DNA from 4 places in the Rhodovulum sp. ES.010 genome. Region 1 is predicted to be linked to each of the others. Evidence: riboswitches for the same ligand, from Rfam matches in the RefSeq annotation. Region 1 holds a riboswitch; each other region holds the start of a gene.
What was found. A riboswitch is a leader RNA that binds a small molecule or an ion and turns the genes downstream of it on or off. The one in region 1 is predicted to bind cobalamin.
Positions count from the first base shown of each region.

Region 2: another riboswitch for cobalamin. It lies ahead of BUR28_RS06015 (hypothetical protein); the one in region 1 lies ahead of BUR28_RS20845 (AraC family transcriptional regulator).
Region 3: another riboswitch for cobalamin. It lies ahead of BUR28_RS05150 (FecCD family ABC transporter permease); the one in region 1 lies ahead of BUR28_RS20845 (AraC family transcriptional regulator).
Region 4: another riboswitch for cobalamin. It lies ahead of tcuA (FAD-dependent tricarballylate dehydrogenase TcuA); the one in region 1 lies ahead of BUR28_RS20845 (AraC family transcriptional regulator).

Region 1 is NZ_FSRS01000001.1:3,399,348-3,405,113, reverse strand. It holds gene murA (UDP-N-acetylglucosamine 1-carboxyvinyltransferase) at 1-663, opposite strand, end outside; gene BUR28_RS20215 (hypothetical protein) at 663-815, opposite strand; tRNA gene BUR28_RS16795 (tRNA-Thr) at 904-978, shown strand; gene BUR28_RS16790 (IS5 family transposase) at 1,924-3,105, opposite strand; gene BUR28_RS20845 (AraC family transcriptional regulator) at 3,185-3,352, opposite strand; cobalamin riboswitch at 3,652-3,863, opposite strand; gene BUR28_RS16780 (anti-sigma factor family protein) at 4,104-4,913, opposite strand; gene BUR28_RS16775 (sigma-70 family RNA polymerase sigma factor) at 4,925-5,443, opposite strand; gene BUR28_RS16770 (DUF2333 family protein) at 5,623-5,766, shown strand, end outside.
Region 2 is NZ_FSRS01000001.1:1,197,002-1,202,767, reverse strand. It holds gene metH (methionine synthase) at 1-3,644, opposite strand, end outside; cobalamin riboswitch at 3,767-3,980, shown strand; gene BUR28_RS06015 (hypothetical protein) at 4,013-4,387, shown strand; gene cobS (adenosylcobinamide-GDP ribazoletransferase) at 4,466-5,278, shown strand; gene cobC (alpha-ribazole phosphatase family protein) at 5,269-5,766, shown strand, end outside.
Region 3 is NZ_FSRS01000001.1:1,026,277-1,032,042, reverse strand. It holds gene ggt (gamma-glutamyltransferase) at 1-1,474, opposite strand, end outside; cobalamin riboswitch at 1,693-1,900, shown strand; gene BUR28_RS05150 (FecCD family ABC transporter permease) at 2,069-3,061, shown strand; gene BUR28_RS05145 (ABC transporter ATP-binding protein) at 3,058-3,816, shown strand; gene BUR28_RS05140 (cobalamin-binding protein) at 3,813-4,601, shown strand; gene BUR28_RS05135 (MotA/TolQ/ExbB proton channel family protein) at 4,601-5,221, shown strand; gene BUR28_RS05130 (ExbD/TolR family protein) at 5,221-5,601, shown strand; gene BUR28_RS05125 (ExbD/TolR family protein) at 5,605-5,766, shown strand, end outside.
Region 4 is NZ_FSRS01000001.1:1,421,665-1,427,430, forward strand. It holds gene BUR28_RS07080 (efflux RND transporter periplasmic adaptor subunit) at 1-200, opposite strand, end outside; gene BUR28_RS07085 (GNAT family N-acetyltransferase) at 886-1,497, shown strand; gene bluB (5,6-dimethylbenzimidazole synthase) at 1,668-2,354, opposite strand; cobalamin riboswitch at 2,396-2,576, opposite strand; cobalamin riboswitch at 2,651-2,862, shown strand; gene tcuA (FAD-dependent tricarballylate dehydrogenase TcuA) at 3,204-5,762, shown strand.

The DNA of each region.
Region 1 (5,766 bases):
GACGCCTTGAACCTCGATCTCCCCGGTGCCCTCGCCGGCGATCTGGGCGCCCATGGCGCGCAGGCAGCGGGCGAGATCCACGATCTCGGGCTCGCGCGCGGCGTTCTTCAGAACCGTGGTGCCCTTTGCCAGCGTCGCGGCCATCAGCGCGTTCTCGGTGGCGCCGACCGAGATCTTCTCGAACTCCACAACCGCCCCCTTCAACCCGCCGGGCGTTCGCGCATGCACGTAACCGTCGCGCAACTCCAGCTCGGCCCCCATCGCCTCCAGCGCCCTGAGGTGCAGGTCCACCGGCCGCGCGCCGATGGCGCAGCCGCCCGGCAGCGAGACCTCGGCCCGGCCGCAGCGCGCCAGCAGCGGCCCCAGCACCAGAATCGAGGCGCGCATCTTGCGCACGATGTCGTAATCGGCGCGCTGCCCGGTCAGGTCGTGGCTGGACAGCGCCAGCACCTTGCCCCGGTGCAGCGACGAGACCTCGACGCCCAGCGATTGCAGAAGCGCCGTCATCGTGCGGATGTCGGACAGCCGCGGCGCGTTGGTAAGCGTCAGCGGCGCATCGGTCAGCAGCGTCGCGGGCATCAGCGCAAGGCAGGCGTTCTTCGCCCCCGCGATTGGAATCTCGCCGTGAAGCGGCGCGCCCCCGCGGATCATGATCTGGTCCATCAGCCCTGCTCTTTCTGCCCGTCGGCCTTGTGCCCGCGCGCCCTTGCCTGCGCCTTGCGCCGGGCGAGGTTCGCCTTGAGCGCCTTTTTCAGGCGGTCTTCGCGGGTCTCGCCCCCCTTGCCCGCGCTGGTTTTCGGGGGTTTTTCACTCATGGCGTCCTGTCTAGCGCAGGGGGAAAATTGCGTCCAGATAGCGCTTGCGTCGGGGGGCGATTGCGTCTAATCAGCCGCCCACGCGAAGGCCGCAGTAGCTCAGTGGTAGAGCGCACCCTTGGTAAGGGTGAGGTCGGGAGTTCAATCCTCCCCTGCGGCACCACCAGAAATTCGGAAAGCACTTCAAATTAGAAGTGATGGCCGAACAAGGGTGAGGCCTGTCCACCCTACCGCTCACCTGTATGACTTTGGCCGGACAGTATGTTTGCCTGCAACTCGACCATCGCCTGCGCGCGGGCCGGTCCGCCTCCGGACAGAGCCCTGGTCTTCGAATCCCGTCCCCTCCGCCACTTGCCCCCGCGAAAGCGTTCTCCCGTCCGGCTGCGGCCGGATTTTCTCATTGTTTTCGAGGGTTATGCGAATGGGGCCGTTAATTGGCCTTGATGCCAGGAGGGGCGAAAACGGTCTCTCAGGGCTGGTATTTTCCAGACCTATTGGCCGCACCTCGGCGGCCTCCCTATTAAATGCTTGATTTTGATGTATTTTTAAGCTGCGCGATTGAGAGGTTTTTATAGCCTACGTGCCGCAATCGAGACCCGCAACGAAAGTGCGACTTCAACGAACAGAAGTACCTGCAAAGCGCTTCCTTCGCCCGTTCTGCCGCGTCAGTGCTACGGCGACCGCGACGCCAAGCGTGCGCATGACAGCGTGCCGGCGCTGATCGTGGCGAACTGGGTGGAGGGGCTGCTCTGACGTCGCCCCGACCGACAGCGACGGCCGCGGCAATCGCTGAATTGGGCGCCCTCGACAATCGAGCCGGGCTTGCCGGAAGCGTGCAACGTTCATCTCGGTGCGGCGGCGACACCCGGCGTTGGTAAGGCGCGTCAGCCTCGGCGGGCCCAACCGGCAGAAAAGCCACGGCTTCGCGCTCTTCCGTCCCCGCTGGGTCTCAGAGCGCGGCATTGAGCGCCTTTCAGTCCAACGGCTCCGAGCGACGGGCCTAACAGGCCGCTGAAATTCTCTTGCGGCCGGACGGATTTCCCTGACCCTCACCCGTGAGGCCGGCGTCGTCTGTTCTGTGTGCTTGGTCTCGGCCCTGCCTTTGGCGTCAGGCGGCCAGCAGCTTCGGCAGTCTGGCGAGGTTGCAGGCGGCCATGGTGAAGGTGAAGCGGGCGGCGACGCGGTCGAGGCCGCGGTATACGGTCTGGGCCATGCCGCCGACGGTCTTGGCCCAGCCGAAGGGCTCTTCGATCTTCTTGCGGCGCGTCTGGGACAGGGCGTAGCCGGGGTGGCGGGTGGTTCTGCCGTCGATGGCGGAGTGTCGGGCCTTCTGGGCGACATGCGGCGTGACGTGGGCCTGTCGCAGATCGGCGACGAAATCTGCGCTGTCGTAGCCCTTGTCGGCGCCCAGCGTGAGGCGGCGGGTCGAGCCGGGGGAATGGCGGTGGATCATGTCGAGCGCGGCGCGGCGTTCGGCATGGCCATCGGCGCGGGTCAGGTCGGCCTGGACGACGAAGCCATTGCGGTTTTCCATCAGCGCATGCCCCATGTAACAGAGCAGCGCGCCCGTCCCCTGCGACTTGCGGAACAGCCGCGCGTCGGGGTCGGTGATCGAGGCATGGGTGGCGTTGGAGCGCTTCTCGCCGCGGAAGTCGACTTCGGCGTTGCGGTGGCGGCGGCTGGGGCTGGGCATCGGGACGGTCTCGGCTTCGGGCTGGGCAGGGGCGGTGTCGGGGCTGGTATCCTGATCGGTGTCCCCCGGCGGGTCACCCGGCCCGTCCGCGCCGGGCGGGCTGCCCTCGGTCTTCGGCTGGAAGCTCTTCATGGAAGCCCAGGCCTTGATCAGCGTGCCGTCCACCGAGAAGTGCTCGTCTGACAGCAGCGGTGCGACCTCCCGGTGAGCCAGGATCGCGCCCATCACCTTGCGCGCCATGTCGGTGGTCAGCAGCCAGTCACGGTTCTTCGTGAAGACGGTGGGGACCCAGACCGCGTCGTCGATCCCCAGGCCCACGAACCAGCGGAACATGAGGTTGTAATCCATCTGCTCCATCAACTGCCGCTCCGAGCGTACCGAGAACAGGATCTGTAGAAGGCTCGCCCGGATCAGCCGCTCCGGCGGGATCGAGGGCCGGCCCTCCGGGGCGTAGAGCGTCTCGAACTCGGCATCGAGGCTGGCCAAAGCCTCGTTCACGACCCGCCGGATCTGCCGCAACGGATGCCGCGCCGGGATCCGCGCCTCGATGTCAACATAGCTGAACAGCGACCCGCCCGTCTCGTCCGCGCCCCGCATCCCAACCCCTCCGGCAACCGCCCAAGGGGTGAATCACGTCCCTCAACCGACGTCCAGAGCGAGGTTTTTCAGCAGCCTGCTAATGCTGACGAGATGTGTTCGCCCGGTATGCCGAGGGGGTCTGACCGAATGCTCTCGAGAACGCCCGCGAGAACGTCTGCGGCGACCGGGCCGCCGAGCCCGTCCGCCAGGTGGAGCCGGGCGGCGGCGCCAAAGGCGCGCGCGACCTCCTGTGCGCCGGGGCCACCGGAACCGCCGGCAGCCATCGGGCCCAGGAGGACCGCCCCGCATCGACCAGTCGGAAAACCGGCGTCGGCCGATGCGGCGGCGAGCTGCTCCACCTCGGACCGGCTCAGGTCGCAACAGGACCGGCTGACATACGCCAGCCTGAAAACGCCCGTTTCATCGCGCCGTGCGGGAAGGACTTCGGTCGAGAGCATCCACGCGGTCTCCGTCTTGGGCGGCGGGGGGCCGTGGCATGGTGCAGCGGATGGTTCCGGTGGCCGGGGTCGATCTGCACCGTGTCCCCCGGGGCACCCCGCCCGTTCTCGACACCAAGCAGATCGCAGGTCTCCTGGCTCGTGGGTCGTCGCCTGTCCGGACCTTGCCGGGCATATCGCCCAGTGGCATCTCCGGACCCGCGCGCCATATACAGTTGCGGGGTCAGCCGCGGCTTCGGGACAGGTGCCCTACCGCGTTCCCTTTTCACGCGCCCATCCGCAGCACGGGGCCCGCGCACCATCTTGGGCGATGTTAGAAAGCCGCGACCGCCCTGTCGAAGAAAACCGTGCGCCTGGGATACCACAGACGGCCGCGCACCCCGGTGCGCGGCCGTCCACCCCGTTTCGTGGATCGCCCCGCCGAGACCCGGTTCATCGCGTCCGCCGCCCCGGGCGTGGGCTCCGAAAGGCCGCGCACTTTCTGCGCCGGCCGCAGCGGGCGAATGAGCCCACCCGGTGAGGCCGCATTGCGATCCCTGGACGTGCAGCGCTGCACGCTCAGCGTATTGCACCGGCCAACGTGGCAAGACGCGCGGGTTCGCTTTCTCCGATGACCGCGAAGTCCATGCCGTCGCTGGTCCAATAAGCCACGGATCGCCCGGAGACCGACTGCACGGCATATGGATAAAACGGTTGGCTTTCGGGATGCGGACTCATCGCCACGGTGATCTGGCCACCGCCATCGATCTCCTCGTAGGTGAACTGCGCGAGCGGGCCGTTCTCGCCCTCCACAAGGCGCCCGCCAATCACACGCAAGCCCAGCTCTTCGAGCCGTGGACTTTCGATCTTGCGCTGCATCTGGTCGGACAACCAGGCAAGCGAGGCCTGCATCCTGTCTTCCGAAACATCGAATTCCTCGATGCCCCTCTGGTCATAGACCGTGTGCAGCATGGCGGCTTGCGTGACAAAGCCGGGCTGGCCCGCAGCCGACGGCCCCCCATCGGACACGTAGAGCGCGTGACCGCCCCAGCCCGCGACGAAGATCGCAACGCTTGCCGCGACCTGCCGCAGCGCCGGCCGCATGACGAACCCGCGCAGCCGGGCCGTGCGGATACGGCGCTCGAGTTCGCGGCCCAGCAACTCGGTGCGCATGTCGGACGGACGGTCGTCGGCCGCGGCCGCCGCTTCGCGGATCAGGTCGCGGTCGCGCGCCCATCCGGCGACTGCGTCTCGATCGGCCGCGTTTCCAACCAAACGCGCTTCGACCGCGGCCATGCGCTCGGGTGACAGTTTCCCATCGACGAAGGCATGCAGTTCGGGATCGAGCGCCAGTTCGGCCTCGGAATGGATATCTTGGTCGGTGTTCATGTCATCGTCCCTCATGAAACAAGACTTATCTTGCTGCGCTTCACCTCGCCGAGCAGGTTGCGCAGCGCCTGCCGGCCGCGGCCGAGCCGGGACATGAAGGTGCCCAGCGGCACGTCCAGGCTCCGGGCGGCCTCCGCGTAGCTCATGTCCTCCAGGGCCACGAGGATGATCGGCCTGCGCTGCGCCTCGGGCAGTTGTTCAAGCGCATCGAGCACCTGCTGAAGCTCGAGATGCCGGTGCTGGCGCTCGGGCGTTACAGGTTCGGGCAGGTCGGGTTCGGCGGCCTTGCGCACCTGGGCGCGCCTAAGCCCGCTGACATGCGTGTTGTGCATGATGCGGAACAGCCAAGGGCGCAGGTCGCTCGAGGGATGCAGCGTGTCTGCCTTGGCGATCGCCTTGACCAGCGTTTCCTGCACGAGGTCTTCCGCCTCGTGATGGTCGCGTGTCAGAACCAGCGCGTAGCGGCGCAAGCTGGCGATGTGTGTCCGAATTTCCGACTTCGGTGATCCTGGCAGCACGTGGTCCTCCATCTTTTCGAACCACATACGCGCGAGCGGCAGATTTCATCCCCCGCGGTCGAAAGAAATCGTCCGGAGACGCATCTTTCGTTGCCGCCGGGATGAAATCGCCGGGTGGCGCGTCGTTAGCGGTGAACAGATTGCGCCGGTGCAACGCCTTGCCCCAGCCCTTGCCAATCAAGGAGGACCAGATGGCAAACGACCTGATCATTCGCTCGGAGAGACGCGAAGACGGAGCGCACGGCTCGTTTTCGGGCATCGTCTTCGGCAGGAAGCCCAAGACCATCTTGAAGCGCACTTCGCTGATGATAGTCACGGCGGTCGTACTCTATTTC
Region 2 (5,766 bases), 2.2 Mb from region 1:
GCGACTTGGTCGGCCTCGACCTTGCCGACGCCGAAATACCGGGCGTCGGGATGGGCGAGGTAGAGACCCGAAACCGATGCGGAGGGCCACATCGCCATGCTTTCGGTCAGCCCGATGCCGGTCGCGGCCTCGGCATCGAGCAGATCGAACAGGGTGCGCTTTTCGGTGTGGTCGGGCTGCGCGGGGTAGCCGGGCGCGGGGCGGATGCCCGGATAGGGTTCCGCGATCAACTGTTCGGGGGTGTAATCCTCGTCGGGCGCATAGCACCAGAACTCCTTGCGCACCATCTCGTGCAGCCGCTCGGCCAGCGCCTCCGCAAAGCGGTCGGCCAGCGCCTTCACCATGATCGCGCCGTAATCGTCGTGGGCGTCCTCGAACCGCTTGGCGATCTCGTGTTCCTCGGCACCCGCGGTGACGGCAAATCCCCCCACGTAGTCGCCAACGGTGCCCTCGGGGGCGACGAAATCGGCCAGCGCGATGTTCGGCACGCCCTCGCGCTTGGTGGTCTGCTGGCGCAGAGTGTGGAGCGTGGCAACCGGGCGCGTGCGCGCGGCGTCGCGATAGAGCCGGATGTCGTCGCCGACCGCGTTCGCGCGCCAGAAACCCAGCACCGCGCGCGGGCGGAACCAGCCCTCGTCGAGGATGCGCACCAGCATCTTCTGCGCGTCGTCATAGAGGGCGCGCGCGGCCTCGCCCTTCGCGGAATCGTCGAGCAGCTTGGGGAAGGTGCCGCGCAGCTCCCAGGCATGGAAGAACGGCGTCCAGTCGATATAGCGGGCCAGTTCGGCCAGATCCCAGTCGTCGAGCGTGCGCGTGCCCAGGAACCCCGGCTCCGGCGCCGTGTAGCCCGACCAGTCAAGCGCCAGGGCGTTGGCCCGTGCCCGCGCAAGCGGCAGGCGCGCCTTCGCGGCGTTCCCCCGGGCGTGTTTCTCGGCGATGTCGCGGTATTCCGCGCGGATGCCCTCGACATAGCCCGCGCGCTGACCCTCGCTCAGCAGCGACGAGACCACGCCCACCGCGCGGCTGGCGTCGGTCACGTGAATTGCCTGGTTGCGCGTGTACGAGGGCGAAATCTTGACGGCCGTGTGTACCCGGCTGGTCGTGGCCCCGCCGATCAGCAGCGGAATGTCGAAGCCCTCGCGCTCCATCTCGGCGGCGACATGCACCATCTCGTCCAGAGAGGGCGTGATGAGGCCCGAAAGGCCGATCACGTCGACATTCTCCTCGCGCGCGGTGGCCAGGATCTTTTCGGCGGGCACCATCACGCCGAGGTCGATGATCTCGTAGTTGTTGCAGGCCAGCACGACGCCGACGATGTTCTTGCCGATATCGTGCACGTCGCCCTTGACGGTGGCCATCAGCACCTTGCCGGCGGCCTCCTGCTTGCCGTCCTTCTCGACCTCCATGTAGGGCAGCAGCACGGCGACCGCCTGTTTCATCACGCGGGCCGATTTCACCACCTGCGGCAGGAACATCTTGCCCGCGCCGAACAGGTCGCCCACGACGTTCATCCCCGCCATCAGCGGGCCCTCGATCACGTGCAGGGGGCGCTCCGCGGCCTGCCGCGCTTCTTCGGTGTCTTCCTCGATATATTCGGTGATCCCGTTGACCAGCGCGTGTTCCAGCCGCTTTCCCACCGGCCATTCGCGCCAGCTCAGGTCCTTTTCGCGGGTCTTGCCCCCGCCTTGGCCGCGATAGCCCTCGGCCAGGTCGAGCAGCCGCTCGGTCGCGTCGCTGCGGCGGTTCAGCACCACGTCCTCGCAGGCCTCGCGCAACTTGGCGTCCAGGGAATCGTAGACGGCGAGCTGCCCGGCATTGACGATGCCCATGTCCATGCCCGCCTTGATGGCGTGGAAGAGGAAGACCGCGTGCATCGCCTCGCGCACGGGTTCGTTGCCGCGGAAGCTGAACGAGAGGTTCGATACGCCGCCCGAGACATGCACATGGGGGCAGTCTTGCCGGATGCGGCGCGTGGCCTGGATGAAGTCGACGCCGTAATTGTCGTGCTCGGCGATGCCGGTGGCCACCGCGAAGATGTTGGGGTCGAAGATGATGTCCTCGGGCGGGAAATCCGTCTCTTCGGTGAGCAACTTGTAGGCGCGGGCGCAGATCTCGACCTTGCGGTCGGCGGTGTCGGCCTGGCCGTCCTCGTCGAAGGCCATCACTACGACCGCCGCGCCATAGGCCCGGCAGAGCCGCGCCTGTTCCAGGAACGCCTCCTCGCCCTCCTTCAGCGAGATCGAGTTCACGACCGGTTTGCCCTGCACGCATTTGAGGCCCGCCTCGATCACCTCCCATTTGGAACTGTCGATCATCACCGGCACCCGCGCGATATCGGGTTCGGCGGCGACGAGGTTCAGGAAATCGACCATCGCTTGCGCCGAATCGATCAGCCCCTCGTCCATGTTCACGTCGATGATCTGGGCGCCGTTCTCCACCTGGTCGCGCGCGACCTCCAGCGCGGTGGCGTAGTCGCGCTCCTTGACCAGCTTGCGGAACCGGGCCGAGCCGGTGACGTTCGTCCGCTCGCCCACGTTCACGAACGGGATCTCGTCGGTCAGGGTGAAGGGTTCCAGCCCCGACAGGCGCATCCGCGGGGCGATCTCGGGGATCGCCCGCGGCGCGTGTCCCTTCACGGCCTCGGCGATCGCCGCGATATGGTCATAGGTCGACCCGCAGCAGCCGCCGACCACGTTCACCAGCCCCTCTTCGGCGAAGCCGGCGACCAGCGCCGCCATTTCCTCGGGGCTCTGGTCGTATTCGCCCATCTCGTTGGGCAGCCCGGCGTTCGGGTAGGCGCATATCAGCGTGTCGGCGACGCCGGACAACTCGGCCAGGTGCGGGCGCATGGCGTCCGCGCCGAGCGCGCAGTTGAGCCCCACCGTCAGCGGCTTGCCGTGCCGGACCGAGTGCCAGAACGCCGTCGGCGTCTGGCCCGAGAGCGTGCGGCCGGACAGGTCGGTGATCGTGCCCGAGACCATCACCGGCAGGCGGGTTCCGTGTTCGGCGAACACTTCCTCGCAGGCGAAGATCGCGGCCTTGGCGTTCAGCGTGTCGAAGATCGTCTCGATCAGGATCAGGTCGGAGCCGCCCGCGATCAGGCCGCGCGCCTGCTCGGCGTAGGCGTCCTTCAACTGGTCGAACGTGACGGCCCGGAACCCCGGATCGTTTACGTCGGGGCTGATCGAGGCGGTGCGGTTCGTCGGCCCCAGGGCGCCCGCGACGAAACGGCGCCGCCCGTCCTCGGCCTCGGCGCGGCCCATCGCCTTGCGCGCAAGGCGCGCGCCCGCCTCGTTCAGGTCGAACACCTTGTCCTCCAGCCCGTAATCGGCCTGGGCGATCGTGGTGGATGAAAACGTGTTCGTTTCGACGATATCGGCGCCCGCCATGGCGTAGCGGTAATGGATATCCTCGACCGTGTCGGGCCGGGTCAGGTTCAGAAGGTCGTTGTTCCCCTTCTGCGGCTTGCCCTTGGGCGGGTGGCAGGCACAGCCTGCGTATTCCTCCTCGGACAGCCCGAGCAACTGGATCTGCGTGCCCATCGCGCCGTCCAGGATGAGAATGCGCTCGCGCGCGGTGGCACGGATCGCGTCGAATACCGGGGAAAGCGGCAGCGGGGCGGGGCGAACGGAATTGTCGGACATGGAGATGCGGATACCGCTTGCGCAACGTGAAGTCCAATTCATCTTTGTCACGATGTTTATGAGGCGCGCTCAAATTCGCGCCGGTCGGCGGCTGCGCCGGATTGACAGATCGCCGACCCGGCGGCTAGCCATTTGATGATGGTTTTCGCGGGACAGCGCTGTGCCGCGGATGAAAAGGGAATGCGGTGCGCTTGGAAAAGGGCAAGTCCGCGACTGTCCCCGCAACTGTAGGCGGTGAGCGACCCCGGAACGGCCACTGGACCTGATCGGTCCGGGAAGGATCGGGCGAGCGATGACCCGCAAGTCAGGAGACCTGCCATCGTTTGTGTAACCGACCCGGGCGGGGTGTCCCGGACAGGAGGTCAGCCATGGACGACTCCAAAGGGCCTCGGGCCCAGAACGAAGCCGAACCCCTGGCGCCGGGCGGCCCCGGCGCACCGATGATGCTGGAACTGGTTCTCTTGCAATTGCAGATGCCCGCACCGGGCGGCGAGCGAGCGCGTGAACGCGCGCGGCTGGCGTTTCTGCAATGGCTTGCGAGCCTTCCGGGGCACTGCGATTTCCCCGCCGCCGTGCGCGCGGCGGCGGCGCGGACGGCGGCGTTGGGCGAGTCGGGGCCGTCGGTTGCGGCCTTCCGCGCGTTGCTGGCAGAGGCCGAGGCAAGGCCGTCGGTGGCGCTCGATCTGTCCCTGCCGCGCCCGCGCCGCAGGGGAGGCGCCCGCGCCCGCCGGATGTCGTTCTAGCCGCGCCGCCGCGATGCGCGCGGTCTTGATGGACCTGCGCCGCCGGCGTATCAGCGCCGAGTCAAAAGCGGAGACATCATGGACGCAAGCGATCGATCCGACCGGCGGCCGCGACACGGCCTCGTCGCAGGGTTGGCCGAGGAAACGCGGCTGGCCCTTCTCGCGGTGCAGTTCCTGACGCGCGTGCCGGTGCCCGCGGCGGACATCTTCACCCCCGAGCGGATGTCCCGCGCGGTGCGCTACTTCCCGCTGGTGGGCCTGGCGCTCGGCGCGGTTCTGGGGGCGGTGCTGGCGCTTGGCTCCGCGGTCTTTCCGCCGGTGGTGGCCGCGCTGCTGGCGGTGGCGCTTGGCGTGCGGCTGACCGGTGCGCTGCACGAGGACGGGCTGGCCGATCTCGCCGACGGCCTGGGCGGTGCCGACACCCGCGAGCGCGCGCTCGAGATCATGCGCGACAGCCGGATCGGCAGCTACGGGACATTGGCGCTGGGTCTGGTGATGGCCCTCAAGGTTGCCGCGCTTGCGCATATGGGCGTGGCCGTCGGCGCGTGGGCGCTTGTGGCCGCGCACGGGCTCAGCCGGGTCGCCTCGCTCATCCTGATGCTGCGGCTGCCCTACGCGCGCGAAGAGGGCAAGGCGGGCTTCGCGTCGCCCGGCGCCGGGCGCGGGCCGGCGCTCATCGCCGCCGGGACCGTGGTGCTCGCCCTCCTGGCGGTCGCGGCGACGGCGGGGGCCGGGGCCGCGGTGAGCGCGGCGATCGCCACGGCGGCGGTGACCGCCTGGATGGGGACGATGCTTGTGCGGCGCCTTGCAGGGCACACCGGCGACGCGCTGGGTGCGGTCCAGCAACTGAGCGAGACGGCGGTCTTGCTGGCCGTTCTGGCATGGGTCTGATCCTCCTGCGCCACACCGCGCCGGACGTCGCGCCGGGCACCTGCTATGGCCGGCTCGACCTCGCGCCCGGCCCCGATTTCGCGGCCGAGGCGGCGGAAATCATCACGCGTCTGCCGCTGGTGACGCGGCTCCTGACCAGCCCGCTTCGGCGCTGCCGGTCCCTGGCCGAGGAAATCGGCCGGGCACGGGGCCTGACGGTCGAGATCGAGCCCCGCCTGATCGAGATCGATTTCGGCGCGTGGGAGGGGCTGCCCTGGGACGCGGTGCCGCGCAGCGAACTCGACGCCTGGGCCGCGGATTTCTGGCAGGCCCGGTCGCATGGCGGCGAAAGCGTGGGCCAGTTCACCGCGCGCGTGGCGGGTTTCCTCGCCGAGCAGGGTGCGGCCAGCGACTGGCTGGCCGTTACCCATGCCGGGATCATGCGCGCCACCCTGCACCTGCTGGGCCGGGACGAGACGTGGAAAAGCCGCTTCGCCTATGGCGAGACG
Region 3 (5,766 bases), 2.4 Mb from region 1:
GCAGCACGATGGTCGGTGCCATCGACGAGCGCGGCCGCTTGCCTGGCGCGACCCGGTTGGCGATGGGCAGGCCGTCGGCATGGGACCGGAAGGAGAAATCCGTCAGTTCGTTGTTCAGCAGGAAGCCTCGTACGAACAGTCGCGACCCGAAACCGTTCTCGATGGTCGTGGTCATCGAAAGCGCGTTGCCGTCCGCATCGACGATCGAGATATGCGAGGTGGACGGAAACTCGATCGAGGCGTCGTCGGCCCAAGCCCGCGCATGGTCCCACTCCGGTGTGCCCGGCGCGACCTCGGGCAGGGCGTCGTCGCCGGCCAGAAGCCGGGCGCGCGAGGCAAGGTAGGCCGGGTCCACGAGTCCCTCGACCGGGACCGGCACGAAATCGCTGTCGGCCATGTAGCGACCCCGGTCTGCGAAGGCGAGCCGCGCCGCATCGCCGACCAGACGCCAGCTTTCAGGGTTATCCGGCCCCAGCGCGGAAAGGTCGTATTGTTCCAGCAAGCCTAGGATCTGACCGACCGTCAGCCCGCCGGAGGAGGGCGGGCCCATTCCGCAGACGTCATGGGCGCGATATTCCACGCAGACCGCGGGGCGCTCCTTCACCCGATAGAGTGCGAGGTCGATGGTCGACAGCACGCCGGGATTGCCCTCTGCCCCGCGCACGGCGGCGACGATGTCTTCGGCCACGGCACCGGTATAGACGGCCCGGCTGCCATCTTGAGCGAGGCGGCGCAGGGTGTCTGCATAGGCGGGGTTGGTCAGTGTTTCGCCCGCGGTGGGGGGCCCGCCGTCTGGAAAGAAATATGACTCGGTCGCCGGGAACAGGCGCAGCCGGTCGGCGTCGGCGGCGACGAGATCGGCCAGCCTGGGCGAGACCTTGAACCCGGCCTCGGCCAGTCGGATGGCGTCGTCGAAAAGCCCCGCCCAGTTGGCCCGCCCCCAGCGGCGATGCGCCTCCTCCAGCAGCATCGGCGTGCCCGGGGTGCCGACCGAGCGCCCGCCTACCACGGCGTCGAAGAAGGCCAGCGGCTCCCCGTCCGCGGTCTGGAACAGGCGCGGGGTCGCCGCGAGCGGGGCGGTTTCGCGGCCGTCCAGCGTGGTGACGGTGCCGGTTTGGGCGTCGTACCAGACGAGAAATGCCCCGCCGCCCAGACCCGAGGATTGCGGCTCCACAAGCCCCAGGACGGCCTGCACCGCCACCATGGCATCGGCCGCGCTGCCGCCGGCGCGCAGGACGCGTGCCCCGGCCTCGACGGCAAGGGGGTTGGCCGCCGCGACCATCCAGTCCCGTGCCTGCGTGGGGCGGCCTGACTGCTTCGCCTCCCATGCCGACGCGGCGTCGGGCGACAGACCGGCGAATGCCGCCGGCGTCTCGGCGGCGGCCTCCGGCGCGACGGTGTCGGCCGCCTGCTGGGCCACGGCGGGCAAGCCCAGCATCAGGGCGACGAGCAGCGCGAGAACGCATTTGTGCATGGCAACCTCCTGTGCTTGGCCAACGCAAGCCTACGCCATGCGGCGGACCTTGCGAAGGCGGTCGCGAGCGGGCGCAGATCACGGCCGCGGGACCAGGGGGCGGGCCAGGGCGCCATGCAGGAAGGTGTCAGGCACGCCGCTGTTTCAACCGCGCCCAGCGGTATGCGCGATTGCCTGCGGACAGATCGATTCGGATTTGACATGCGCGCCCGATACGCTAGGCAAAAGGCCACTTCGGTTCCGCTCCGAAAGGGACGGATGAAAAGGGAACGCGGTGCGCCCCGGCAACGGGGCAAGTCCGCGGCTGCCCCCGCAACTGTAGGCGGAGAGCGCGGCTGAGAGGTGCCACTGGGCGCAATGCCCCGGGAAGGCCAGCCAAGCGACGACCCGCAAGCCAGGAGACCTGCCGAGGCGAGATCACCCTTTCCGGGCGCGGGGCGCGAACCGGAGGCGGCCAGACCGCAGAGGTGACGAGGCACCGTCTGCGGCAGGCCCCAGCGCCCGCCCGGACTGGGACAGGATGGGCGAGGGGACCGAACCGATGACACCACTGCGCCAGCCCTGCGCGATCGTGCCAGCCCCCGGAGGCGGCCGGTGAGGTATCGGCTGCTGATAGGCGCGCTTGCAGCACTGGTTGCGGCGCTGTTCGTCGGCTCTCTTCTGGTTGGCCCTGCAGGACTTGCGCCAGGTGAAAGTCTTGCCGCGCTCGTCACCGGCCGGGGTGACGCGGCCGCCTTGGTGATGCGCGAGATCCGGCTGCCGCGGGCGATCCTCGCGGTGCTGGTCGGGGCAAGCCTCGGTCTGTCGGGTGCCGCGCTCCAGGGGTATCTTCGAAACCCCTTGGCAGAGCCGGGACTTATCGGCGTGTCTTCGAGTGCAGCGCTAGGCGCGGTGCTCGCCTTGCAGACCGGGCTTGCGGCGGCCCATGCACTGGCGCTGCCGGGCGCGGCGCTGCTGGGCGCGCTGATCGCGGTGGGGCTCTTGCTGCTGCTCGCGGGGCCGCGCGGCGGCGCGTTCACCCTGATCCTGGCGGGGATCGCCCTGTCGGCGCTGGCCGCGGCGCTCACGTCGCTGGTGCTGAACCTGTCGCCCAACCCGTATGCCGCTGCCGATATCGTGTTCTGGATGATGGGCTCGCTCGCCGACCGGTCTTTCACGCATGTCTGGCTCGCACTGCCGCTGACGCTCGCCGGGTGGGCGCTGCTGGCGGGGCTGGGGCGCGGGCTCGACGCGCTGACGCTGGGCGAGGACGCGGCCGAGGCGCTTGGCGTGCGGCTGGCGCGGTTGCGCCTCGCGCTGGTGCTTGGAGTGGCGGCCTGCGTGGGGGCGGGCGTGGCGGTGGCGGGTGCCATTGGCTTCGTCGGCCTGGTGGTGCCGCACCTGTTGCGCCCGCTGGTCGGGGCGCGGCCCGGCCGTCTGCTCTTCGCCTCGGCGCTGGGGGGCGCGGCGTTGCTACTGGCCTCGGACCTGGCCGTGCGGCTGCTGGTGCCCGAGCGTGATCTCAAGCTCGGGGTGCTGACAGCCATCGTGGGGGCGCCGCTCTTCTTCCACCTGATCTACAAGACCCGGCGGGAGGTGGGCGCATGACCGGCCTGACGCTGTCGCACCTGACCGTCCGGCGCGGTCCCTGCCCGGTGGTGGACGATGTCAGCGCCGAGTTGCGTTCGGGCGCGTTCGTCGGGCTGCTGGGACCGAACGGCGCGGGCAAGACAACGCTGATGCGCGCGGCGCTCGGCCTGTCGGCGCATGCGGGGCAATCAAGCCTGGCGCGGCTTTCGGCCGGTGAACGCGCCCGTACCGCGGCCTGGCTGCCGCAGATGCGCGAGATCGCATGGCCGGTCAGCGTTCAAACGCTTGTGGGTCTTGGCCGAACGCCGCATTTGGGCCGCGGCGGTCGGGTCGGCCACGCCGACCGCCGCGCCATCGCCGCGGCGCTCGCGCGGATGGACCTCGCGGCCTTCGCCGACCGCCGTGCCACCGCGCTGTCGGGCGGCGAGCAAGCGCGGGTTCTCATCGCTCGCGCACTGGCGCAGGAGGCGCCGATCCTGATGGCCGACGAACCCATCGCCGGGCTCGACCCCGCCCACCAGATCACCACGATGCGGCTTTTCGCCCGGCTCGCGGCCGAGGGACGGCTGGTGCTCGCCGCGCTCCACGATCTCGGCCTTGCGGCGCGCTACTGCACACGCCTTCTGGTGCTGCACCGTGGCCGGCTGGAGGCCGATGGCCCGCCGCGGGAGGTGCTGACCGAAGACTTGTTGGCCCGTGTCTTCGGCCTGCGCGCCTATATCTCCGATACGGCGGACGGGCCGGTCGTTCAGCCGGTGGAGGTCGTGGCATGACTCGACGTTTCCCGCCCGACCGCATCGTCTGCCTGACCGAAGAGGCGGTCGAGACGCTCTACCTCCTTGGCCAGGAGCACCGGATCGTCGGCGTCACCGGCTATGCGGTGCGGCCCGCCCGCGTACGGCGCGAAAAGCCGCGGGTGGGGGCTTTCAGTTCCGCGGATGTGCCGAAAATCCTCGCCCTCGACCCGGATCTGGTTCTGACGTTCTCCGACATCCAGCATCAGATTGCGGCCGAACTGATCCGCGCGGGCGTGGCTGTCCATGCCTTCAATCAGCGCGATGTCGGCGGAATCCTCGCGATGATCCGCTTCCTCGGCGTGCTGACCGGCGTGCCGGAGCTGGCCGAGGCGCTGGCGGCTGGCTACGAGGCGCGGCTGTCGGCATTGCGCGCCACCCCCCGCGCATACCGCCCGGCCGTCTATTTCGAGGAATGGGACGAGCCGCGCCTGTCGAGCATCGGCTGGGTGTCGGACCTCATCGAGGCGGCGGGCGGGCGCGACGTGTTCCGCCACCTGGCCGCCCGGCAGGCCGCGGAGGACCGCGTGGTGGCCGATGCCGACGTGATCGCCGCCGCGCCCGAGGTGATCCTCGCGTCCTGGTGCGGCAAGAAGGTGCGGCCCGAGCGGATCGCGGCCCGGCCCGGCTGGGACGCGGTGCCGGCGGTCGCCGCGGGCCGGATACACGAGATCAAGTCGCCGCTGATCCTGTCGCCGGGCCCCGCCGCGCTGACCGAGGGGCTGGACGCGATCGCGGCGGCGCTGTGGAACGGGGGGGCGTGATGGAGGCGTTGACGGTATTCCTGTTGCGGGGCGGCCCGGCGATCTGGGCAATCGCGGCGCTGTCTGTGGCGACGCTCGCGCTGATCCTGTGGAAGCTCTGGCGGCTGGTCGCGCTCGGCGCCTTCGCGGGGCGCCGCGCCGAGCGCGCGGTCACGCTCTGGCAGGGCGGTGCACGCGACGAGGCCGCGGCGGCCGTCGCGGGCCGGGTTGGTTTGCGCGCGCGCCTGGTGCGCGCGGCGATCGAGGCGTTGGGCGCCGGCTGGCCCGAGGCCATGGCGCGCGAGGAGACCACCCGTATCGCCCGGCGCCTGCTGTCCGAGGCGCGCGAGGGGCTGCGCGCGCTGGAACTGATCGCGGTGATCGCGCCGCTGTTGGGGCTGCTCGGCACCGTGCTGGGCATGATCGACGCGTTCCAGGCGCTCGAGGCGTCGGGGGCGGCGGCCGATCCCTCGGACCTTGCGGGCGGCATCTGGGAGGCGTTGCTGACCACGGCGGCCGGCATGAGTGTGGCGATTCCGGCCGCGATGGCGCTGACCTGGTTCGAGGCGGTGGCCGACAGTGCGCGCGCCGACATGGAGGATCTGGCGACGCGGTTGTTCCTGGCCGGGGAGGGCGGGTGATGTTCGCCTTCGATGCTCCGCGCCCCGCGCGCCGACCGAGCCTCACCCCGATGATCGACGTGGTCTTCCTGTTGCTGGTGTTCTTCATGATCGCCGCCCGCTTCGGGCCGCAAGCGGGCATCGAGATCGCGCCTGCGCAGGGAGGCGCGGCCGACTGGCAGGGGCCGCCGCGGCTTGTCGAGGTCGGGCCGGACGGACTGCGGCTGAACGGCGTGCCGACGGCACCGGCTGCGCTGATCGACGACCTCGGCGGGCTGACCGATAGCCTCGCCGACCCGATCCTGGTTCGCCCTCGCGCGGGTGCCGACCTGCAGGCGCTGGTCGACGCGATGGAGAGGCTTGGCGCGGCCGGGTTCTCGGGGCTCGTGCTGGTGGAGTAGGCGATGTTCGATTTCGGCACCCAGACGCGGCGGACACGGGGCGAGAGTGTCGTCCCGATGATAAATGTCGTCTTCCTGCTGCTGATCTTCTTCGTGATAAGCGCACGGCTCGCCCCGCCCGAACCCTTCAAGACGGAGCCGCCCAAGGCGCAAGGCGGCACGCCG
Region 4 (5,766 bases), 2.0 Mb from region 1:
AAGGGCGCTGTCAGGCGCCGGTCGTCCAGCCGCGAGCGGGCCGCCCGCAGGTTGGCCTCGGCGCGGGCCAGCGCCGCGCGCGCCTCCTCGACGCGCCCGGCAGATAGCGGGCGCAGCGCCATCGACCGCACCGGCTCCACGGCCACGACCGCGGCGTAGCCGACTTCGACGCGCCGGATCCCCGGTGCGGCCACGCTCACCGGGGTGGCCTGCGGCTCGTCCCTCGCGCGGCTTCAGCCTCGTCCTCGGCCAGCAGCCACCCTGTGCCCCAGACGCCTGCCACCGCGCAGAGCCCGACGAATGCGAGGCCGAACAGAAACCTGCCGTATGCCCACATGAACGCAGCCTCGTGAGTTACATATCTCTCACGCCGGAGCGGAAATGCGCCACGGCAAATCACGCTCGGATCAGACGACAGTCGGCACCGCCCTGCGAGACATGACACGACGTTCGAGCGCCGCGTCACGTGCCAAGGGCCCCAAGACGACCGCACCGGGTACCGGACCGACCGCCCGTCCCGTTCGAAAAGCGCCCGCGACCGCGCGGGCAGTCACGCCGCGGTCCGGCCGATGTCGGCGCGCTTGGCGATGACGGTCAACTGCCCAACCCGCGGCATGCAATTGCCGCCCTTGGGGGCGAAACGTCTTGAGGTCGACGTAACGCGCATCAACGAATGCCCGAAAGACATGGGGACTTGTGCGCGAATGCCTCCTTTCGCACGGTTGGCGTGCGCCCGGCGTGGCCGCGAGTGCCGCGCGCTTAGTTGACATCACATGGCCCGCCATTCGTCCGCGACGGCCCCCGCCAAGCCACACGCTCGGGCCCGGCAGGGTGGGAACGTGGCGGCGGGCGTGCCCCTCATGCGGCCCGCCAAAGGAGATAAGAATGGAGTTTTCGACCGGCTTTCAGGGGCGCGAACAGAAGGTCGTCGACCTTTTCCGCGCGACGTTCACCGCCTCCGAGGGCGCGGCGGAAGGCGCGTTGATCGGCGGCCTCGTCCGCCGTCAGATGTCGGATACGGCGCCCGAGGACATCCGGGTATTCACCGCATGGGAGAACGGCGCGCTCATTGGCGGGGCCGTGTTCACCCGGCTGACCTACGCGCACGACCCGCGCACGGTGTTTGTCCTGTCGCCGATGGCCGTGGCGACCGACAGGCAGGGTGAGGGCATCGGGCAGGCCCTTTTGCGCCACGCACTTGCGGACCTGCGGATGCAGGGCGTCGACGTGGCGATCACCTATGGCGCCCCTGCCTTCTATGGGCGGGTCGGATTCCTGCCGCCGTCCGATACCACGGCCCCCACCACAGACCACGGCCCCCGCCCCCTTGCCCCTCACCCACCCCGAGGGCTGGATCGGCCAATCGCTCACCGGCGCGGGCCTGGCGCCGCTGCACGGCCCGTGCACCTGCGTCGCGGCACTGAACAACCCGGCCTTCTGGTGATCGGTGCAAGCGTCCTGCAGAGCCGCGCGCGGCGGAGCCGGGCTCCGGACTGAAGGCCGGCGCGGCGACAGCCCCGGCCACGCCGCAATGCCATTGCGGCTCCCATTTATCGGAGGGCGCCAGCGCATGCGACCCGCAACGGGCAATGCCCCCCGCATGACGTCGCGAGGCGCCCCGCGGATGTCGACGGCGGGAGGAACTCCCCCGCCGCCGCTTGCAACCTTCAGGCGCCGTCTTGCCAGGTTTCGTGCATCACCAGAGTGTCCAGCGGCAGCCGCTGGCGCCAGCCCTTCAGGGCAAGCTCCGGCCCGGCGTAGAATTCGTCGACGAAGCCCACGCACAGATAGGCGACGATTGCCACGTGATCCGGCAGGCCGAGGATCGCGCGCAGGTCGGGCTCGTTGTAGATGCTGACCCAGCCGACGCCGACGCCCTCGGCCCGCGCGGCGAGCCACAGGTTCTGCACCGCGCAGACCGAGGAATAGAGGTCCATCTCGGGGTTGTGGGTGCGGCCCAGCACCACCGGCCCGCAGCGCGAACGGTCGCAGGTCACCGCGATGTTCAGGGGCGCCTTCAGGATGCCTTCCAGCTTGAGCGCGCGATAGGTGCTGCGGGTGTCCTCGGGGAACATCGCCTCGGCTTCTTCATTGGCGGCCTGAAAGGCGCGATGCACCGCGCCGCGGCGGTCGAGGTCGCGAACCAGGATGAAATTCCAGGGCTGCATGAAACCCACCGAAGGCGCGTGATGGGCGGCGTCGAGGATGCGCCAGAGCACGTCGTCGGGGATCGGGTCGGGGCGGAACTCGTCGCGCACGTCGCGCCGGCTGCGGATCAGCTCGTGGATCGTGTCGCGTTCGTCCGGGGTGAAGCGGCGCGCGGGTTGCGGTGCCGCCGGGGCGATGTCGGGCATGATGGCCCTCCTCTTGGACAGCGCCGCTCCGTTTTCCACGCGGGGCGGCCATCTTGCCGGGCCGGTCTTCTGGCTTCGGATCGTCTGCACGCAGGCGCCTTCCCGGATCGCTCCAGTGGCAATCGCCTGCGGCATCCCCGTCACAGCGGCGGGCCCGCGCCGGTTTGGCACCGGCTTCCCGATTCTCCCCGCAAGCGGGGTACCCGGCGGGCGCGGCTTATACCCCGCCGCAGGCGGCAGGCAAGCCCGGCGATGCAACCCGCGTGCCTTCAGGTTTGACCGCCGCCCGACGCTCGGGCTATCCCGTCCGCGATGGTGCCCGTGATCCGCATGTCACGGGTGAAAAGGGAACGCGGTGCGCCGAACTTCGGCAAACCCGCGACTGCCCCCGCAACTGTAAGCGGCGAGCGTGCTTCGACATGTCCACTGGGCCCCGTGTGGCCCGGGAATGATCGGAGGGCGCCGGGACCCGCGAGTCAGGAAACCTGCCATCGCCACGACCTGTTCGGCCCGGGCGGGGTGTCCCGGAAAGGAGAGCGCGATGACGGACGGACGGCCCCCCTTTATGCGTTTCCGAACGATCCCGCGCCCTGCCGAGGGGCGGCGCGACCGGCGCGCAGATGCTTGCGGAAGCCCCGGCGCCCCTGCACATTCCGCCGCGAACCCGTTCCAGTTGGGGGTTGCCATCACGAGCGCCGCCGCGGCGACCCAGGGTCGGGGCCGTGTCGCCGGGCGCGACGCCACGGATCGCCCCGCGACCCGGGCCTCGGACAGAGCGGCGCTGCCCGTCGCGGCGTGGCGCATGCCGCCGCGAATCCGTCGTGCGATCTCCGTGCGAAGGCGCGCGCAATGAGGCCGCCCCAAGGCCCGGCCGATCCGCGGCGCACGCCCTTGCGCACCGGCGTCCTCGTCGTGGGTGCCGGCTTTGCCGGGCTGTGCGCCGCGATCGAGGCCCGGCTGTCCGGGGCCTCGGTCACCCTGATCGACGCCGCGCCGGTCCACCTGCGCGGCGGCAACGCGCGCCATTCCCGGAACATCCGGCTGGCCCACGACAGCGAGTCGCCCTGGCAGCGCGAGCACTATCCGGTCGCGGACTTCCTTGACGACCTGGCACGGATCGGCGCCCCCGATCCGGCGCTTTCGGCCATGCTGGCGAAGAACTCGACCGACCTTGGGCGCTGGCTCGCCGCGCAGGGCGTGGTCTTCGAGCCCTGGGCGGATGGCAACCTGCCCTGGTCGCGACGCACCGCGTTCTTTCGCGGCGGCGGACAGGCGCTGGTCAACGCCCTTTACCGCCGTGCAGAGGGGCTGGGCGTCGATATCCGCTATGGCTGGCGCGTCGGGCCGCTCGACCCCGAGAGCCTCCTGCACGGGGACGGCGCGCCCGTGCGCATCGACGTGGAGATACCGGAGGGCGCCACGACGATCATGGCCGCGGCGGTTGTGCTGACCTGCGGAGGCTACGGGGCCGACCGCGACCGGCTGGCCGCGCATCTGGGGCGCGGCGCCCACGGCTTTGCAAATCGGGGAACGCCCTTTCAGCGGGGGGAGCCGCTGCTCTGGCTGCTGGACAATGGGGCCGCACGCGCGGGGCGGCCGGGCGACGGGCATCTCGTCGCGGTGGATGCCCGCACGCCCACGGACGATGCCGGGATCGTCAGCCGCGCGGACGGGATGCACCTCGGCATTGTCGTGGATGCCTCGGGGCGGCGCTTTCACGACGAGGGCGCGGTGACGGGCCCGGCACGCTATTCGCATTGGGGCCACGTCCTGGCCGGGCAGGACGACCCCCGCGCCTGGCTGGTGCTGGGGGCGGACGGAGTGGCCGCCCTGCCGCCAATGATCTATCCGCCGATTACCGCAGACAGCCCGGAGGCCCTGGCCCGCGTCTGCAAGATCGACCCGGCCGGACTTGCCGCAACGCTCAGTGAATTCGAACGTCATCGCGCGGGCGGCCCGCTCCCGGCCATTCCCCGCAGCCTATCGGGCGGTGCCCCGCTTCTGCTGTCGGCCCCTTTCGCGGCGCTTCCACTGTGCCCGGGCTTGGGCTTCACGCGGCACGGTGTCGCGGTGGATGCCGAGGCCCGGGTTCGGCTTGCAGCGGGCGGCGTCGCGCCACGATTGTTTGCGGCCGGGGCGACCATGTTCGGCGCAGTGCTTGGCGAAGGCTATCTGTCCGGAACGGCCCTCACTGTCGGCGGCGTCTTCGGGCGCATCGCGGGACGGCAGGCGGCGGACCTGGCGGGCACGGCGCCCTCCCGGATCAGCGTTGCCGCAGGCTCGTGGAAAGGTCTGCCTGATGGGCCGGCTGCCGCACCCGCTATCGACCCGGTCGAAGAGGCGCGTCGCACGCTGAACATCTGCAACACCTGCGGCTTCTGCACCGGGCTGTGCGACGTGTTCCCCGCAGCCCGTTTGCGGGCAGCCCTGACCGATGGAGATCTCCGCCACCTCGCGCACCTCTGCCACGACTGCCGGTCCTGCCACGACGACTGCCAGTATGCCCCGCCGCATGACTTTGCGGTGAACCTGCCCGCAGCGCTGGCCGAGATGCGCGCCGAGGAATACCGCGCAAGTGTGCTGCCGCGCGGCTCGGCCACGGCCTGGCTTGCGGTGGTCTATGCGCTCTGCCTCGTCGGCCTGCCGGTCGCGGCGCTTCTGCTGGTCCCGCCGCAGGCGCTTTTCAGCGCCCATGCGGGGCCCGGCAGCTTCTACGCCGTGATCCCGCATGGGGTGATGGCGGGCGGTGCCGGGTTGGCCTTCGGGGGCGCCGCGCTGATCCTCGCCGTCCGTACATGGCTTTTCTGGCGGGCGGGGCGCGGACCGGACACGCGCCATTCACCGCGAACCCTGGCGCGGGCGATCTCCGATGTCCTGACCCTGCGCAATCTTGGCGGCGGCAAGGGGCCCGGCTGCGAGACACGCGAGGGCCCCGTGGGCCCGACCCGACGTTGGGCGCATCACCTCATGGCCTACGGGTTCGGCCTCAGCTTTCTGGCAACGATTGCCGGGGCGGCGAAACACCATTTCTTCGAACAGGTCGCCCCCTACCCGGTGTTCAGCCTGCCGGTGGCGCTCGGCGCGCTGGGCGGCGTCGCGATGCTGGCGGGCCTTGCCGGGCTCGAGGCGCGACGGCTGCAGGTAGACCGGCGCCCAGCGGCGCGGCGCATGGAAAGCGCCGACCGTTTTACCCGCGCAAGCCTTGCGATCGTCGCGGCGAGCGGCCTGGCGTTGCTTGCGTTCCGTGAGACTGCGGCGATGGGCCTGTTGCTCGCCCTGCACCTCGGCAGCGTTCTGGGCCTTGCCCTGACCCTGCCGTTCGGCAAGCTGTCGCATGGGGCGTATCGCGCCCTGGCCCTGCTCCGCCATGCAGGGGAACGCGCCGCACGGGCCGCCACGCGAGACTGATCCT